2 regions of the Cryobacterium sp. N19 genome follow, and region 1 is predicted to be linked to the other one. Evidence: predicted binding sites of a transcription regulator. Region 1 holds the regulator's gene; the other holds the start of a gene.
The links. The regulator LexA, encoded in region 1, represses DNA repair genes until DNA is damaged. The targets are predictions, from matches to a motif close to TCGAACANNTGTTCGA.
Positions count from the first base shown of each region.

Region 2: CXY78_RS14150 (HNH endonuclease signature motif containing protein) is a predicted target of LexA. The motif match lies at 2,675-2,690, and genes of this name have one in related genera.

Region 1 is NZ_PJJR01000048.1:294,387-298,808, forward strand. It holds gene metE (5-methyltetrahydropteroyltriglutamate--homocysteine S-methyltransferase) at 1-1,122, shown strand, start outside; gene lexA (transcriptional repressor LexA) at 1,177-1,881, opposite strand; gene CXY78_RS07645 (LysM peptidoglycan-binding domain-containing protein) at 2,173-2,601, shown strand; gene CXY78_RS07650 (histidinol-phosphate transaminase) at 2,633-3,727, shown strand; gene hisB (imidazoleglycerol-phosphate dehydratase HisB) at 3,732-4,355, shown strand; gene hisH (imidazole glycerol phosphate synthase subunit HisH) at 4,352-4,422, shown strand, end outside.
Region 2 is NZ_PJJR01000052.1:117,350-121,771, reverse strand. It holds gene CXY78_RS14160 (iron ABC transporter permease) at 1-639, shown strand, start outside; gene CXY78_RS14155 (ABC transporter ATP-binding protein) at 639-1,946, shown strand; gene CXY78_RS14150 (HNH endonuclease signature motif containing protein) at 2,882-4,422, shown strand, end outside.

The DNA of each region.
Region 1 (4,422 bases):
GTGCGTGACGGAGCCGTGCGCGGCCGTGCCGCCGCGCTGAACGAAGCCGACTTCACTCGTGGCGACTACGCCGATCGACTCCTCGCCCAGGAGGCGGCGCTGCACCTTCCGCCACTGCCGACGACCACGATCGGATCCTTCCCACAGACCGCCGACATTCGCCGAGTACGCGCACAGTTCCTCAAGGGAACCCTGGCAGCGGATGCCTACCGCGAGCTGATGCGCGCCGAGATCGGCCGCGTTGTGCAGTTGCAAGAGGAGATCGGACTTGACGTGCTCGTGCACGGCGAACCCGAACGCAACGACATGGTGCAGTACTTCGCCGAGAACCTCGACGGATTCGCCGTGACCGAGAACGGCTGGGTGCAGTCTTACGGCAGTCGCTGCACCCGGCCGTCCATTCTGTGGGGCGACGTGTCGCGCCCGGCACCGATCACCGTGGACTGGTCGGTCTACACGCAGAGCCTCACCACCAAGCCGGTCAAGGGCATGCTCACCGGCCCGGTGACGATTCTGGCCTGGTCCTTTGTGCGCGACGACCAGCCGCTGGGCGAGACCGCCCGCCAAGTGGCGCTGGCCCTGCGCGATGAAATCTCCGACCTCGAGGCCGCGGGCATCAAGATCGTTCAGGTCGACGAGCCGGCCCTGCGCGAACTTCTGCCGCTGAAGAAGAAGGATCAGGCCGACTACCTGGACTGGTCGGTCGGGTCTTTCCGGCTCGCCACGGCCGGGGTCGCGGATGCGACCCAGATCCACACCCACCTCTGCTACTCAGAATTCGGTGTTGTCATCGAAGCCATCCGCAACCTCGACGCCGACGTCACGAGCATCGAAGCGGCCCGGTCACGCATGGAAGTTGTGCGGGAAATCGAGGCGGGCGGCTTCGACCACGGCATCGGCGCCGGCATCTACGACATCCACTCGCCGCGCGTACCGAGTGTGGACGAGTTGACCATCCTGCTCGACACCGCCCTGGAATCCATTCCCGAACGCCAAGTGTGGGTGAACCCGGACTGCGGACTGAAAACGCGTGGCTACGACGAGACCGTGCAGTCGCTGCACAACATGCTCGCCGCGACGCGGGTGGTGCGCGAACGCCTCGATGCCACCGTCGGCGTCTAGCGGGGCAGACCGAAAACAGGCCCGATCACCGGTTGGTGGTCGGGCCTTCGTCGATTAAACCGAACGCAGCACCGCGACGACCTTGCCGAGGATGTCCGCAAAGTCGCCGACAATCGGTTCGAAGTTGCTGTTGCGCGGCAGCAGCCAGGTGTGGCCATCGCGCTTTCGCAGAACCTTCACGGTGGCCTCGTTGTCGAGCATGGCCGCGACGATCTCGCCATTCTCCGCGGTCTTCTGCTGGCGAACCACGACCCAGTCGCCGTCGCAGATGGCGGCGTCGATCATGGACTCACCCACGACCTTGAGCATGAACAGCTCGCCCTGCCCAACGAGTTGGCGGGGGAGCGGGAAAATCTCGTCGATCTGTTGGTCGGCCGTGATCGGGATTCCCGCGGCGATACGACCGACGAGGGGCACCATCGCGGCGTCGCCGACCTGAACGCCGGGGTGGAAGCTGTCCTGGTCACCGGTACCGACATCTTCGGGAGCGCGCTGAATCTCGATGAGAACTTCGAGTGCCCGCGGACGATTCGGGTCGCGGCGCAGGTAGCCACTGAGTTCGAGTTGATTGAGCTGATGGGTCACGCTCGACAGTGAGGCGAGCCCGACCGCGTCACCGATCTCACGCATGCTCGGCGGGTACCCGCGCGAACTCACCGAACGCTGAATCACGTCGAGAATAGCGAGCTGCCGCTGGCTCAAACTCTTGCGGCGCCGGGTGCCGCCCTTGTCACGGGTACCGCTGGTGTCCTGTGTCACGATGTGCCCTCCTGGAGTTGGCCCCGCGTGGTCTGAAACCGTGTCACACGGGGATGTCGGTGGTGTCTGGTTGAGTGTAAATCAAGCAATTGGCCTATCGAAAGTTTATCCAGTTCCGAGCCCTGAAACAAACACTTATTCGAGTGTGTTGCGCGAAATTCGGGGTGAGGATCAGAAAAAGCTTGCATGTTCGATTGTTCGAAGTTATATTCGGAACATAGTTTCGTATCCGGCCTTCCCGGCCGAGGGCCGGATACGAGACTCGCAGCCCGCCTACCTTGGAGGTTTGACATGACCACAGCACTTGCACCCACAGCCCGTGAATACGGCGCTTCTCGTACCCCCGGCACCCGTCTGCACCTCACCCGGCGTGGGCGAGTGGTGTTCACGACCCTCGCAGCCGTGCCCCTCGTCATCGGTGCCGTCGCATTCGCCCTCAACGGGGGAGCGGCCGGCGCATCCAATTCCGCCACGGGCATCGACCTCACGTCGTACACGACCGACTCCGGAATCGTGGCGACGCTGGCCTACTCGCCGACCGACGTCGGGTCTGCCCGGTTCATCACAGTCGAACCCGGCCAAACCCTGTGGGACCTCGCCGAAGAGGTCTCGCCGTCCGCCGACCCGCGCGACGTCGTCGCCGACATCAAACGACTGAACGCGCTCACCGTCGAAACGCTCCAGCCCGGTCAGCGACTCGAACTGCCCGCCAACTCGTAAGTAGCAATGCGCGCCAGCACAGGGTCGTAGCATGGAGAGTGTGACCACTCTCGACGATCTTCCGCTCCGCACCAACCTGCAAGGCCTCACCCCGTACGGTGCTCCGCAACTGCACGTTCCGGTGGCCCTGAACGTCAACGAGAACACGCACCCAATTCCCGAAGCAGTGGCCCGCGACATTCTCGCCGGCCTGGCCGAGGCCATCCGCTCGGTGAATCGCTACCCCGACCGCGAGTTCACCGCCCTGCGTGAGGCACTCGCGCAGTATCTTGGCGAGGCACTCACCTCCGACAACATCTGGGCGGCCAACGGCTCCAACGAAGTGCTCCAGCAGGTACTGCAGGCTTTCGGTGGACCTGGGCGCACCCTGCTCGGGTTTGCCCCCACCTATTCGATGTACTCGATCCTCGCGGCCGGAACCGACACCACCTGGATTGCCGGCACGCGCGATGCCGACTACGAGCTGTCGCCGGCCACCGCAGTGAGCCAGATCACTCGCACCAATCCGGACATCATCTTTCTCTGCTCACCGAACAACCCCACCGGCACCCCGCTCTCGCTCGAGACCATCGCCGCCGCCTACGACGCGACCGATGGCATCGTCGTCGTCGACGAGGCCTACGCCGAGTTCGCGCCCGCCGGAACTCCGAGTGCGCTCACCTTGCTGCCAGGCCGGGAGCGACTGTTGGTCTCACGCACAATGAGCAAGGCCTTTGCCTTTGCCGGTGCGCGGGTCGGCTATCTGGCTGCCGATCCGGCGGTAACGGATGCCCTGCGCCTGGTTCGCCTGCCGTACCACCTCTCCACCTTCACCCAGGCGGCCGCAAACGCTGCCCTGGCGCACAGCGCGGAGATGCTCGCCATGGTCGACGATATTCGTGGACAGCGCGATCGGCTCGTGGTCGAGCTGGCCGGTCTGGGCTATGCCCCGCACCGAAGCTGGAGCAACTTCGTATTATTCGGGGGAGTGGCCGACCCGCAGCAGACGTTTGAGGCGCTGCTGGCGGAGGGAATTCTCATTCGTGATGTCGGTATCCCGAACCACTTGCGGGTGACGGCGGGTACCGAGAAGGAGACTTCGCTGTTCCTTGACGCTCTGGCCCGCCTCGGACGACCGATAAACTAGCGCTATGAGCTCACCTGTTGGCATTTCCGCGCCCCGCGTCGCACACCTGCAACGGGAGACGAGTGAATCCAGCATCGATCTCTCACTGAACCTCGATGGCACCGGCGTCAGCGATATCCACACCTCGGTGCCGTTTTACGACCACCTGCTGACAGCCTTCGCCAAGCACTCCCTGACCGACCTCACGGTGCGCGCCAGCGGTGACATCGAAATAGACGTGCACCACACCGTCGAAGACGTGGGAATCGTGCTCGGCCAGGCCATTCGCCAGGCGCTCGGCGACAAGTCGGGCATCTCCCGCTACGGTGATGCCCTCGTGCCACTCGACGAGGCGCTCGCCCAGGCCGTCGTCGATATCTCGGGTCGCCCCTACCTCGTGCACGCCGGCGAGCCGGCCGGCTTCGAATTCCACCTCATCGGCGGACACTTCACCGGCTCCATGGTGCGTCACGTCTTCGAAGCGATCACTTTTCACGCCGGGCTGACCGTGCACGTCACCGTGCTGGGCGGCCGCGACCCGCACCACATCGCCGAAGCCGAGTTCAAGGCCTTCGCCCGTGCGTTCCGTCTCGCCAAGGCCCTCGACCCGTTCGTGCAGGGCATCCCCTCCACCAAGGGAGCCCTGTGACTCGGGTCGTCGTCTTCGATTACGGCACCGGCAACGTGCACTCCGCGGTCAAGGCGCTCGAACTGGC
Region 2 (4,422 bases), on a different contig from region 1:
CGCGCCATCGACGTTCCACGACTGGTCGAAGCCATCGGAGCGACCCTGGGGCTCGCCCTCGCCGCCGCCGTGGTGGCCGTGTTCGTCGCGCTGCCGATCGCCGCGCTCGCCGCCCGTTACCAGGGGCGCCTGGTGGCCGTGATCGAGGCCGTCGGCTTTCTCGGCCACGCCCTGCCCGGCATTGTCGTTGGCCTGTCCCTCGTGTTCTTCGCGCTCGCCGCGGTTCCAATGTTCTACCAAACCTCCGTTGTGCTGGTCTTCGCCTACGTCGTTCTGTTCATGCCGCGCGCCATCGGCAGCATGCGCAGTGGGATCGCGGCGGTGCCCGCGAGCCTCGGCGACGTGTCGCGCATGCTCGGCCTCTCGCCCTTTCAGACCTGGTGGCGGGTGACCGCGCGCCTCGCGCTGCCCGGCATCGCGATCGGTGCACTGCTCGTGGCTATCTCGGCCATGAAAGAATTGCCAGCGACGCTGCTGCTGCGGCCGACGGGCGCGTCCACGCTCGCCACCGAGTTGTGGAGTCGCACGGCCCTGTTCGAGTTCGGCGCTGCAGCGCCCTACGCGGCGGCGCTCGTGCTCGTGGCGATGGTGCCCGCGATGCTGCTTTCCGGCATCCGCGGTACGGCAAGGGAGAACTGATGGGCTGGGTTGCGATCGACGGGCTGCGCGTCGCCTACGGTGACACGCGGGTGCTCGACGACGTCAGTTTGCGCATACCGCGCGGCAGTCTCGTCGCTGTTCTCGGCCCGAGCGGATGCGGCAAGACCACCCTCCTGCGCGCGGTCGCCGGTTTGTTGCCGGTCACCGCCGGCACCATCACGGTTGGCGGACGCCTCGTCACCGGCCCCGGCGTGCAGCGCGCGCCGGAGAAACGCGGAATGGGTTGGGTTCCGCAGGACGCCTCGCTGTTTCCGCACCTCACGGTGGGCGAGAACATCGGCTTCGGACTGCCCCGCACCAAGCAGAGCGACGACCTGTATTGCGAACCCGGCGAGGCTCCCGGGGGAGTCGCCGGGCTGTTCGCCGGTTTCACCCGGCGCGGGCGTGCGAACCGGGCAAGGCCGGCGTCGTCGCCCGTCCGCCCGCTCATCGGCGGGCCGGGTTCCGTCCCTGCTGCGCCGGGGCGCGGCCCCGCCTCCGGTACACCGGGGCACACCCACCTCGCGCCGGCGCCGATCACTCCCGACCGCAGCCGCCAATACAGCCGCGCCGCTCGCATCGTTGAGCTCGCCAGCCTGGTCGGCCTGTCCGACCTGGTAGACCGTGCCCCCTCGCAGCTCTCCGGCGGTCAGGCCCAACGCGTGTCGCTGGCCCGAGCGCTGGCCCCCCGCCCCGACCTCATGCTGCTCGACGAACCGTTTGCGGCCCTCGACCCGCTGTTGCGTTCGGCCCTGCGCACCGAGGTCGCGGCCCTGCTGCATGCCCAGCACAACACGAGCCTGCTCGTGACCCACGACCAGGAAGAGGCGCTCTCGCTCGCCGACTTCGTGGCCGTCATGCGCGGCGGCGAGATTTTGCAGTTCGGCACCCCAGCGGATGTCTACGAACGCCCGGTCGACCCCTGGGTCGCCGGGTTCGTCGGCGACACCGTCGAGCTCGACGGCATCTGGCGGGGTGGCCGCGTCGACTGCGCGCTCGGCTCGCTCCCGGCGGACTGGATGGGCGCACCGAGCGACGTGGGCGCAGCATCCGCTCCCGCCGACGGACCGAGCGTACGCGTGCTGCTTCGCCCCGAATGGTTGACCCTCGCCGAGCCCGCAGCCGACTCGAAAACGGATGCCGTCACCACAGCCATCGCGTACGCCGGCCACGACGCCCTGGTGAGTTTCACCCTCCCGGGCGGCCTCGTCGTGCGCGCCCGCGTCGCTGCCCCCGACCTGCCGCGCGTCGGCGACCGGGTCACCCTGGGCGTGCGCCAGAACGCCCTCGCCTACCCGCTCGCGTAGCTCACTGTGCAAAGAACCGGCCTGCGGAGGCGGCTGGTAGACCCAGGGTCAGGCGGCCGGGAAATAAAGGGTCGACACGATTGAATCAAATCGGAGCGCCGATATGGCGACCTGAAGTACCTGGGTCGCAGTATTTCCGGCGCAAGACACCGTCATGTCTCCGCCCCCACTCGGCATCGTCAGCAGTGTGGTCGAGGAAAAGGAGGTCATGGGTCCGGTAGTAGAGAACGGTGCGATGAATTGACCGCGCCAAGTAGAGCCACCGTCAATCTGGCAGACTCCCGCCGCACCGGCTTCGCCGACCAGCTCACTGGCAGCGGTTTGGTCCACGGCTCCTGTGGGCGTGCAACCTAGCAATGACCGTGCAAGGAATGCAACGGCACCCGTACCGAGAAACTTCGTCTTTTGACTCAGACTCCTTAAACTACAGACGAGGCAAATGGGTATCGACACATTAGGCGTGGTCGATGCATTTCGACCCTCCCGCCGCCCTGCCTCCGCTCACTAGAGTGAGCTTGCTCGCACCCGAAGCGGCGCGAAAAAACTCGAAACGAGGCTCCATGGCCGGCGGGCTGGATGCGCACGCCAAATTTGAGCGACGTGGGCGTAGCATCCGTTCCCGCCGACGGAACCCCGGTGTGCGCCAGAGCGCCCTTGCCTATCCGCTGGCGTAACCCGAGCACGTATCGCGCCGTCGGTTGCTGATCTCGCGCTTTTAGGACTGGAAATCGATCATTTCTTCGAAATTACGTAAGGGCGTCACGAGGCTACGAGGATTCGTGACGAGTAGTCAGCGGCGCACTCACTAGCTACTGCGCCGCTGCAAGGGACGACGGGGATGTTTTCGTGAAGTGTGTCCGCGATGCGCTTCTGAGTTTTACTCGCTTTTGTGTTCGATTTGCGGTAGAATTGCCGAGAAGGAGGCACTGGCGCCCATGTTCATGGAGAACCCGAGTGAGACCCGTTCGAACCCCGTTATCGAGGCGGTCGAACAGGCACGGGGCATTCTTCTGGACGCGTTGGACGGGGTGTCGTTCGGGCTGCTCGGCGATGAAGAGTCGTTGAGCATGCTGCTCGCACTGGAGAGCGTGGGCCGGGTCGTCGACGGTGCCCGAGTGCTCTCCACAACCGACGTACTGCGCCGCTCCGAGTACTTTGACGCTGCGGCCGCCCAGGCTGCCGCACAGGCTGCCGCCCAGGCTGCGGTTGCCCAGGCTGGGGTTGATCGGAGCGCCGCCACCCAGAATGCCAGCGCGCGGAATGCCGGTGCCGAGACTGCTGGTGCGGGGAATGCTGGCGGGGAGAATTCTGGCGCGGATTCCGTGACGCCGGACAGTGCTGCGCCAGCTTCGGCAGTGGTTTCGAGCGTGGCCGGCGGTGCGGCAGCGCTGGCGGCGCCGACACTGGCGCGGCGGCTGGGCTGTCGCAGCGGGGCCGAGCTGGTCTGCACCCTCGCCCGCATCTCCCGCAGTGAAGTACGGCAGCGGGCCACGCTCGGTGAGAAAGTTGGCCAGCGGATGCTCCTCGGCCGCCCCCTCACCGCCACCTATCCTGTTCTCGGTGACGCACTGCAGGGCGGGGCGCTCGGGGTGGAGCAGGCGCGGGTGATCGTTCAGGTGCTCGACGGGCTCCGCTCCGAGGTGCTGGCCCCAGACCTCGACCGGGTCGAACGCTCCCTCGTCGCGAGTGGGTCCGGTGCGATCACCCCGGAGACTGAGAGGCTGCCGGGGGCGGGGATAGCGTTCTCGCCGGAGTTGTTGCGGCAGCAGGGCATCCAGTGGAAAGCACGCCTCGCCCCCGACGGTTCGGCGCCCGGCGAGACCCCGACCGAGCGGCGCAGCTGGCTCACCTTCGGCACCCTGGCCAACGGCGGCTACAGCCTCAACGGCTGGTTCACCACCCTGGACCGGGCCATCATCGGCAACGTCTTCGACACGTATCTCTCCGCCGCAGCGGCGAACCCGGTCCCCGGTGCCACCGACACTCCCTCCCCCGACACCGCCCGAGTCGTCGACGCCACCCTGGCGCCCGATGTGACACCGTGTGCCCGGGTCGAGTTCCGTGAAACCGAGCACGATGGGCACGACAACTGCGGCACACCACCGAAGGGAACCAGCACCGCGGTGAACACGTCGGGCCGAGCAGGGGAAGCCTGCGTGCCGGGCAAGGCAGGAGTCGAACGGGGCTCCGACCCGCCCGACCCGCTCAATCCCGACCCGCCCGACCCGCTCAATCCCGCTGCGCTCAGTCCGTGTCCGCAGCAGCCCGACGACATCCGCTCCCGTAGTGAGAAGCAGGCCGGCATCCTCCGCGCCGTGTTTGAAGCCGCCGCCCGACACCCGGGCACCCCGACGATGGGCGGAGCCGCCCCGACCGTGCTCGTGCACATCAACATCACCGACCTCCTCGCCGGCCGCGGTGCCGGCTGGATTGACGGCATCGACGGCCCGCTCAGCCCCGGCCAGGTCGATGAGTT